One region of the Bacillus sp. TL12 genome, then DNA from elsewhere that is predicted to be linked to it. Evidence: riboswitches for the same ligand, from Rfam matches in the RefSeq annotation. Region 1 holds a riboswitch; each other region holds the start of a gene.
The links. A riboswitch is a leader RNA that binds a small molecule or an ion and turns the genes downstream of it on or off. The one in region 1 is predicted to bind lysine.

Region 1 (3,204 bases):
TTTCTGTTTCGATTTGAAGATTTACAAACATGTCGCACCTTCTTTATGTTGAATTTTTTACATGTAATACACCATTCGACAGAAAATGAATATATCCTTTGAATGTAAGGATTCATTCCAATAAAAAAGGCGAGCAAACACTATGTTTGCTCACCTTTATCACTTATAGTTCACATTTATCAAGAGGCACTACTTTTGTTTTCTTTGTAAATTTATATCCTAACCACATTGCTAGGAAGAGAGGTAAGCCGATATAGGAAACGAGTACACCGTTCCAATCGATAGATTCACCCATAAATGCACCGTAGTTTTGTCCGAGAATAACAATTACACAAAGTGCAAATGCAAAGATTGGACCAAATGGGAACCATTTTGCTTTATAAGGAAGGTCATTTAAATCTTTTCCTTGTGCAATATATGCTTTGCGGAATCGATAGTGACTAATTGCGATACCTACCCATGCGATAAAGCCAGACATTCCAGAAGCGTTTAATAGCCAAACATATACAACGCCGTCGCCATATAAAGAAGCTAAGAAAGCAGCACATCCAACTAGAGATGTTGCAATTAAAGCGTTAACGGGTACACCACGACTATTTAGTTTTCCTAAAAATTTTGGTGCCTTTCCTTGACGTGCTAAGTCCCAAAGCATACGAGTACAAGCATACATACCAGAGTTACCAGCCGATAAAACAGCTGTTAAAATAACGGCATTCATAACAGAAGCTGCAAATGCTACACCTGCTTTTTCAAATACAAGTGTAAATGGACTTACTGTTACATCACTTGCTGCAAGACTTTCAGTTGTATAAGGAATCAATAAACCGATAACAAGAATGGCAAAGATGTAGAATAGTAGAATACGCCAAAAGATAGAACGAATTGCTTTTGGAATACTACGTTCTGGATCAGCCGTTTCACCAGCAGCTACACCCAATAATTCAGTTCCTTGGAATGAGAAACCAGCAGCCATAAATACACCGATGATTGCCATGATGCCGCCGTTAAATGGTGCATCCGCAACAGTAAAGTTTTTAAATCCAACAGGTTCGCCGCCCATAATGCCGAAAATCATCATAAATCCAACAATTAAAAAGATAATAACAGTTGCTACTTTAATAAGAGCGAACCAATACTCTGCTTCACCAAATCCTTTAACAGATAAATAATTAAAAAGAAATATAATAGCTAAACAAAGACCACTCCAAATTAAAGAAGGAGTATTTGGAAACCAAAATTTCATAATTAATGTAACTGCTGCTAGTTCAGCTGCAACAGTAATTGCCCAGTTATACCAATAATTCCAGCCGAGTGCAAAGCCAAGTGATGGATCGACAAATTTTGTTGCGTATGTGCTAAATGAGCCGGTGACAGGCATATACGCTGCGAGTTCTGCTAAGCTTGTCATTAAAAAGTAAACCATAATTCCGATTGCCGCATAGGCTAAGAGAGCTCCGCCAGGTCCTGCCGTGTGAATGACACCACCACTAGCAAGAAAGAGTCCGGTACCAATTGTACCGCCGAGAGAAATCATTGTAAGGTGGCGAGATTTTAACCCGCGCCTTAGTTCGCCTTTTCCTTGTGTAGATTGAGTTTTAGAGGTAGCTTGATTCGCCATGCTATTCATGTTCAACACTCCTTTTCTTGTAAGATTAGGAAGGAACGGGGAAGAAAAATACAAAAAGCCGCCAAAGGAATTTGGCGGAACGTTTCACAAATAACCACCCCATCATACCCTTCCGTTAAGATAGCACCCCACGTTTACACGGTACTTTGTAAACGTGACAGTTCTGTTCCTATTCGGAGACAGCCCCAGTTCATACTTCCAGAGAAGAAATATAAACTTCGGCAGCATTTCCTTTCAAACGGATTCATTGACATTCTCTGTGTCTCATCCGTTTTACTAATTAATGCCGCAACCTCTACCTCATCGGATTGATGAGGATTTATTTATTGCTATGATTTTTGATATATGGCAATTGTAATTAGTTTCTGAAAATATTGCAAGGAATTTTTGTAGGAAAATATCACAAATAATCGGTTATTGTATAGGAAGCGTTTTCAAAACTCCGCCCGAACCAACCTACTTAGGTATGTAAAAAATGAAGAAAAAATTGTTATACAAATGTTTCGCAAAAAGATAGGGAAAATCCTCTAAAATTAAAAGAAAATTCAGAAAAATAAAATTCGACACAGATTATGGCGAATTTTATTTCGAAAAAAATAAAAAAGGTAAGCAAACATATCATTTGCTTACCTTACTATTTCTCTTTTACGGTAAAACTCGTTTTTGTCCAGCTGTATAGCCAACATTTTGTTTTGCAGATGCAGAATGATTTCGAACTGAAATGAAAAGTGCAATGATAACGACAAGACCTACTGCAATGTAGGAAAGATTAATAATTGTTGGATCTACTTTAAATGATGTAAGCAGCGTTCGGATATTTGTAAAAATAATGAGTCCACCAACGAGTACGCCAAGTAAATGAGAAGGGACAATTCGTACTAACCACGCAGCGATTGGGGCTGCCAAAATGCCACCTAACATAAGAGCGAATACCCAAACCCAGCTAACTTGCTCCCATCCTAATGAAATGAAAAATCCAATTGTTGCGGCTAAAGATACTGGGAATTCACTCGTATCAACAGAGCCGATTACTTTTCTTGCTTCATTCCCTCGTGCAAGGAGTACGGGTGTTGTAATTGGTCCCCAACCACCACCGCCAGTTGAATCAACAAATCCTGCAAATAATCCTAATGGAATAAGTTGTTTACTAGACATACGTTTATTGGATTTCACAATCTGTTTTTGAATAATAAATCGTAGTAAAATATAGACGCCTAAAGTAAATAAAAAGAGTGAAATGTACGGTTTAATTAAGTCTCCAGGTAAGTTACTTAAAAAGCATGCACCAACAAAAGCACCAATTGCACCGGGTAGTGTGAGTCTAGAAACAGTGTACTTATCAACGTTTCCAAATCGAATATGAGATACGCCCGAAGCTGCGGTTGTCACAACTTCTGCTAAATGAACGGAAGCGGAAGCGACTGCTGGTGCAATTCCGAACATTAATAATAATGAGGAAGACGTTACGCCGTACGCCATTCCAAGTGCTCCATCAATCAATTGAGCAAAAAAACCAATAATAGCAAAGACAATTAATTTTTGCATGTATAATCCCCCTGTAATAATAAATAAAAAGG
Region 2 (3,204 bases), on a different contig from region 1:
GGTGCAATGTACAGGTTCGTTGTTTACTGTTATCAATCCTTCGCTAGGATATAGAGAAAAGGATTTAAAATGTAGGTTAAATTTTTCTTCATTGTGCAGTTCTTGTATCATATGTTGTCTACGCAATTGGACGTTAATTCGGGCAGCAACTTCTAAAGGGTTAAATGGTTTTGTTATGTAATCATCTCCGCCAATTCCTAGTCCTGTTAATTTATCTAAATCACTCGAGCGCGCTGTTACAAATAAAATAGGAGTATTTGTATAGTTTCGAATTTGTCTGCATAGTTCAAATCCATCAATATCCGGTAGCATCACATCGAGTAAGATAATATCGAATGGATGATTTTTAATAAGAGTTAATGTCTCAGCTCCATTGGTAGCGGTTGTTATATGAGAGAAGTTTTCTTTTTTTAGTGTAAGTACTAACATATCTAGTATGCCTTGTTCATCATCTACTAAAAGTATTTTTTCTATTCTCACTACGGATCCACCTTTACATGTTTTTTGAATCTATTAAAAGATATTTGGAAAATATTTCACATGTAATAGTGTAACATAATACTATTTTGCTAGATAAAAAAATAACAACAAAGAAAGATTCTTTGTTGTTATTTTCAACATCAAATTAATTCATTTGTACCATAGGTTCAATTTTTGCCATAAATGATTGATGAAGTGCTTCTACACCATCTACTAAATGGAGGCGATCAATGACAACAGATACTTTAATTTCAGATGTACTTACCATTTTAATATGAATATTTTCTTCTTTTAATGTAGAAAACATGCTAGCCGCAACACCAGGATTTGATACCATGCCCGACCCTACGATAGATACTTTAGCTAGGTGATTTTCATATTCTACAGATTCATAATGAAGCGTTTCTTGATTTTGTTCTAATACTTCGAGTGTTTCTTTTAAATCATTCGAATGAATAGAGAAGGATAGATGTACAGTACCTTCATTTGTAATACTTTGAATAATAATATCAACATTAATATGAGCTGTAGCTAGTGTAGAGAAAACAGTTGAAAGTGATTCTTGTTCTAACCCTTTCATTGTTACACGTGTAATGTTATCTTCAAATGCAATACCTTTTACCACTGATTGTTGTTCCATGTTACATTCTCCCCTTACAATTGTTCCATTTTCTTGTTCCATGCTTGAACGAACTTCTAAAACGACGTTATAATTTTTTGCAAATTCAACAGCGCGTGGGTGCAGTACACCAGCTCCAAGATTTGCGAGTTCTAACATTTCATCATAAGAAATTTCATCTAATTTATATGCGTCTTTTACAACGCGGGGATCAGTTGTGTAAACGCCTGTGACGTCTGTATAAATATCACATTTTTTCGCTTTCAGCGCAGCTGCTAATGCGACAGCAGTTGTATCAGAACCGCCGCGGCCAAGTGTAGTAACCTCGTTCTCTCCACTTAATCCTTGGAAGCCAGCAACGATTACAATCGTACCTTCTTGTAAATAGGATTGAATACGTTCTGTGTTAATATCAGTGATTCTTGCGCTTCCATGTACAGATTCAGTTGTAATACCAGCTTGCCAGCCCGTTAGTGAAATAGCTTGATATCCTTTTGCTTGCAATGCCATTGTTAATAAGGAAATTGTTACTTGTTCGCCAGTTGTTAGGAGCATGTCCATTTCACGTTTACTCGGATTTTCACTAATAGCGGTAGCGAGTGCAACAAGCTCATCTGTGCTTTTTCCCATTGCAGATACAACAGTGACAACACCGTTCCCTCGTTCATATTCTTCAATAATTAAATCTGCTACATGTTGAATGCGCTGGATACTTCCGACAGAAGTACCACCGAATTTTTGAACAATCGTTTCCATTGCAAATTCCTTCTTTCATCCATTTTTTATTCGTAAATTAGGAAAGGTGTAAAAACATATAAGAGCGATATACAAGTCCCTAAGTATTCCTGTAGTTACCGGAAAGAAAAACAAAAAACACCATCTCAAATAGGTGAGGATGGTGCTGTTACAGGAAAAGGGAAACAGAAAAAGGAGCTAATAAAAAAACCGCCAAAAAAGGAATATCATATAGAACATGATATCTCTTTTTTGTAGATAGCTCTTCACATATACACGTCTGTATATATGACAGTTCTGTTTCTATTCGAAAACAGCCCCAATTGATAAATGCAGAGAAATTTATCAATTTCGGCAACACTTCCTTTTTTCTAAACTCATAGACATCTCTGTGTCTCCTTTAGAATACTTATAAGCGTTGCAACCTCTATCTCACGTTTTGGGCGAGAGTGTTTGGTTTATGAAGTTATTTGGTAACATTTGTTTTATAATAATTAAAATATTTTAGGAAATCAAGTGCTTTATTAATATTTTGAAAATTTAATCTTTTTAAATAAATAAAAAGAAATATTTGAAAAATATAGATGGAATTGGATTTTATATATACATTAGTAATATAGAGGGAGTGGGGGAGAGAGGGTGAAGAGGCCGAAACCAATTTATGTTCGAGCAGAAATGGAAACATCAATGGAAGAACTATGGAAGTATACACAAGATCTAACGTTACATACAGAGTGGGATGCGCGGTTTACTGAAATATCGTATTTAGAGAGAAAAGAAGGTGAACCGCAACGTTTTTTATACAAAACGAAAATGGGTTTTGGGCTTGAGATAGCTGGAGAAGGGGAATCGGTAGGTCAATTACGAAAGGAATCAGGGGAGAGAATATCTTCACTAAAATTTTGGACAGACAGTAAACTTTCGTTGATAAAAATAGGAAGGGGGTATTGGAAGTATACACCGAATGGAGAAAAGATTTGCTTTGAAACGCAATATGATTATGAGACGAGGTTTGGCCGTATAGGAAGAATGATAGATTCATATGTATTTTGGTCACTATTAGGGTGGGCTACAGCATGGAGTTTTGACGTTTTAAAGTTATGGCTAGAAAAGGGGGTTCACCCTCGGTTGCTAATAAAGAAATCGATTATTCACTGGATTGTTTGTTTGATACTTTCTTTTGTATGGATGTATCAAGGACTTGTGCCAAAAATATTATTTAATCACCCAGAAGAGGTACGGATGCTTTCTGTACTTAGTGGTTCAAACGAAAATAGTATTCTTGCTCTTAAAATAATTGGTTTTTTAGAAATAGGATTCGGGATCATATGGTTGTTGCCATTTCAAAAACAGAAGTTATTGCTGTTAGA
Region 3 (3,204 bases), on a different contig from region 1:
ATTGCTAACAAATCTCCTGAAGTAACTTGTGGCAGTTCTATATCCCAAATTAGCATATCTCCACTCTCACAACACTTTCCAGCAATTGATACAATCTCTTCGGCATTTTCTCTTCCTCTATTAGCAAGCATTGCCTCATAACGTGCTCCATATAAAGCTGGTCTTAAGTTATCCGTCATTCCTCCATCAACTGACACATATTTACGAATACCTGGAATATCTTTTACAGCTCCTACTGTATAAATTGTTGTTCCTGCATCTCCGACAATACTACGCCCTGGTTCAATCCAAATTTCAGGGAGTGGATAATTCTTTCTTGTAAATTGTTCCCTCACTGCATTCGTTACAGCATGCACATATGTGTCAAGCGTAAGCGGTGTATCAGACTCTGTGTAGCGGATTCCAAATCCTCCACCAACATTTAATACAGTTACTACATAGCCAGTTTCTTCTCTTATTTCTTCTAAAAAGTTCCGTAATACTTCAATCGCCCGAACAAATCCTGCTGTTTCAAAAATTTGCGATCCAATATGCGAATGAATACCTAACACATTATAATTTGATTTCTTTAGTGCTATTTGAATCGCCTGCATTGCCTGGCCAGTAGAAACTCCAAAACCGAATTTCGAATCATCTTGCCCTGTTGTAATATATTCATGTGTATGCGCCTCTACTCCAGGTGTAACTCGAATTAATATATTTACAATTTTTCCATACCGCTCTGCTAAGTCATGTAATATTTCCATTTCCAAGAAATTATCTACTACAAAACAGCCAATACCTGCTCGCAGCGCCATTATGATTTCTTCTTCCGTCTTATTATTACCATGAAAATGAATGCGTGATGCTGGAAAACCAGCTTGTAAAGCAGTATATAATTCGCCACCAGAAACAACATCTAAAGACATATTTTCTTCACGAGCTACTCGGCACATCTCCATGCACAAGAACGCCTTACTTGCATATGCTACTTGGTAAGAGAACCCACTTTCCTGGAATGCACGATGAAATGCGCGACATTTTTCACGAATAGTAGCCTCATCGTATACATAAAGTGGTGTCCCATATTGTTTTGCTAGCTGCGTTGTATCGCATCCTCCAATTTCTAAGTGTCCTTGGTCATTGATTCGGCTTGTGCCGTGTAAATACATTTGAATTCCTCCCTTATTTCCTCTAAAACTCATACCCTCAACCATCTTCTATTCATTGCAGCACGCTTTTAGGTAAACAAAAAACGCGCGGAACAATGTTCACACGCGTTTCTTATTAGGAATAATGTATCATGAAAAAATAAACGAGTTGTTATCTTCTCAAATAAGAAACCGCATCAACATCTCCAAATAGCTCTCCATAAAATAAAATTTTATGACAGTACTACATTTATTCAATGTAGTCCCAATATATGAATGCGGTGGTCATTCTTATATTTCGGCAATAGTCCCTTTCAAACTATGATCAAAGATTCCACTAAATCTCCCATAGCTTACTCTTTCCTATCGCGGCCTCTACCTTTGAGAGTAGATGAGGTAAGTCTATTTAATTTTCAAACATCTTATATTGATATTAACAATACCAAATGAATAAATTATTTGTCAAACAATTTTTTATATTGGTTTTTTACAATTCAATTTCGTATCATTTGGTAAGCGCTTTATATCTATTTTTTTCACAATCCATTCTCCTTCATCATTATCAAATGTAATTCTTATTTTTTCAAATGGAGGAAGTACTTTCCCACCTATACCAGCTTCATATTTTGTCACTTCAATTACTGTTTGAAATAAGTATGTACCACTATAAACTTTTTTTAGACTCACAATTTTCGGACAATCATATGGCTTTAGTTTTCCATAATGCTTTTCAATTGCAACATTTATTTTCGGAAATAATACAGAATAGAGTGCATCTTCTACCAAAAGTACATCATATTGTGCCGCCATCGCTGCTGGAGAAACAAATAATATAAAAACACTACATAATGCTAAACAAAATAACTTTCTCATTACAACCTCCATATCCTTACGAAACGTTTTTATGGTGCGATTTAAATCAACGGATTATACACCATCCATTTATTAAAGTTTCACTTTATTGTCTCCCACTTCTCTTTTTCTAATCGATTGTTACAAAAAGCATCCACAATTTCGTTTTGTTCTCGTATAATAGTACACGTAGTATAATAATCATAAACATATAGGGCTGTTCGTATATATAAAGTGAAACTTCTATTCATTAAAGTACAATCACTAGAACTGTCATACGTATAAGAGAGGAGTATATTATGTTACAACATTTGTTTCCAAAATTACGATTTGCACTTGTTGCAGTCGTTTTATTATGGATCAAAACATATATTGTGTACAAGCTAGCCTTCGATATTAAAATTGATAGCTTCTTCGAAGAAATGATGCTTTTGTTTAATCCAATTGCTTCATTGCTTTTATTTTTTGGCCTAGCTTTATTCGCAACAAAATATCGAAATCGCCTTATTATTGGCATCAGCTTTTTGCTATCATTTATTTTATTTGGAAACGCGATGTTTTATGGATTTTATAATGACTTTGTCACATTTCCTGTACTATTCCAAACAAATAACATGGCGGATTTAGGAACAAGCATTAAAGAACTATTTACGTACAAAACATTACTTCTATTTGCAGATGCAATTATTCTAATGTTCCTTTCGCGTAAATTTCCAAGCTTTTGTGATAGCACACCGCTATCACGATCTGAAAAACGAAGCTTCTTTAGTGGTGTAACAGCTTTATTCGTATTGCAAATTATCGTGGCTGTTGTTCATAAACCTCAGTTATTTTCACATTCTTTTGACCGTCAAACTGTTGTGAAAAATCTAGGTTTATACACATATCATCTATTTGATATTACACTTCAGTCTAAATCTTCTACAGAGCGTGTATTCGCAAGCGGAGATGGTCTTTCTGAGATTAAAAACTACATGAATTCAAAAGATAAACAAACTGATAAAAATTCATTTGGAGCTGCAAAAGGAAAAAATGTCATTTTAATTTCAATGGAATCAACACAAAATTTTGTAATCAACAAGAAAATTAATGGAAAAGAAATTACTCCATTTTTAAATCAGTTTATAAAAGAGAGTTATTACTTCGATAACTTTTATCATCAAACTGGACAAGGAAAAACATCTGATGCCGAATTTATTGTGGAAAATTCACTCTATCCATT

Region 2: it holds a riboswitch for lysine, as region 1 does, so the genes downstream of both, LOK41_RS04250 (aspartate kinase) here and LOK41_RS24105 (amino acid permease) in region 1, are expected to answer to the same signal.
Region 3: it holds a riboswitch for lysine, as region 1 does, so the genes downstream of both, lysA (diaminopimelate decarboxylase) here and LOK41_RS24105 (amino acid permease) in region 1, are expected to answer to the same signal.

The regions. Positions count from the first base shown of each region.
Region 1 covers NZ_JAJJBY010000040.1:22,594-25,797, reverse strand. Annotated here, with positions in the region: gene LOK41_RS24110 (GNAT family N-acetyltransferase) at 1-31, opposite strand, end outside; gene LOK41_RS24105 (amino acid permease) at 164-1,627, opposite strand; lysine riboswitch at 1,741-1,933, opposite strand; gene LOK41_RS24100 (sulfite exporter TauE/SafE family protein) at 2,273-3,172, opposite strand.
Region 2 covers NZ_JAJJBY010000003.1:129,111-132,314, reverse strand. Annotated here, with positions in the region: gene LOK41_RS04255 (response regulator transcription factor) at 1-480, opposite strand, end outside; gene LOK41_RS04250 (aspartate kinase) at 626-1,855, opposite strand; lysine riboswitch at 2,086-2,272, opposite strand; gene LOK41_RS04245 (DoxX-like family protein) at 2,474-3,204, shown strand, end outside.
Region 3 covers NZ_JAJJBY010000011.1:40,046-43,249, reverse strand. Annotated here, with positions in the region: gene lysA (diaminopimelate decarboxylase) at 1-1,151, opposite strand, end outside; lysine riboswitch at 1,334-1,516, opposite strand; gene LOK41_RS12595 (DUF3888 domain-containing protein) at 1,605-2,003, opposite strand; gene LOK41_RS12590 (LTA synthase family protein) at 2,282-3,204, shown strand, end outside.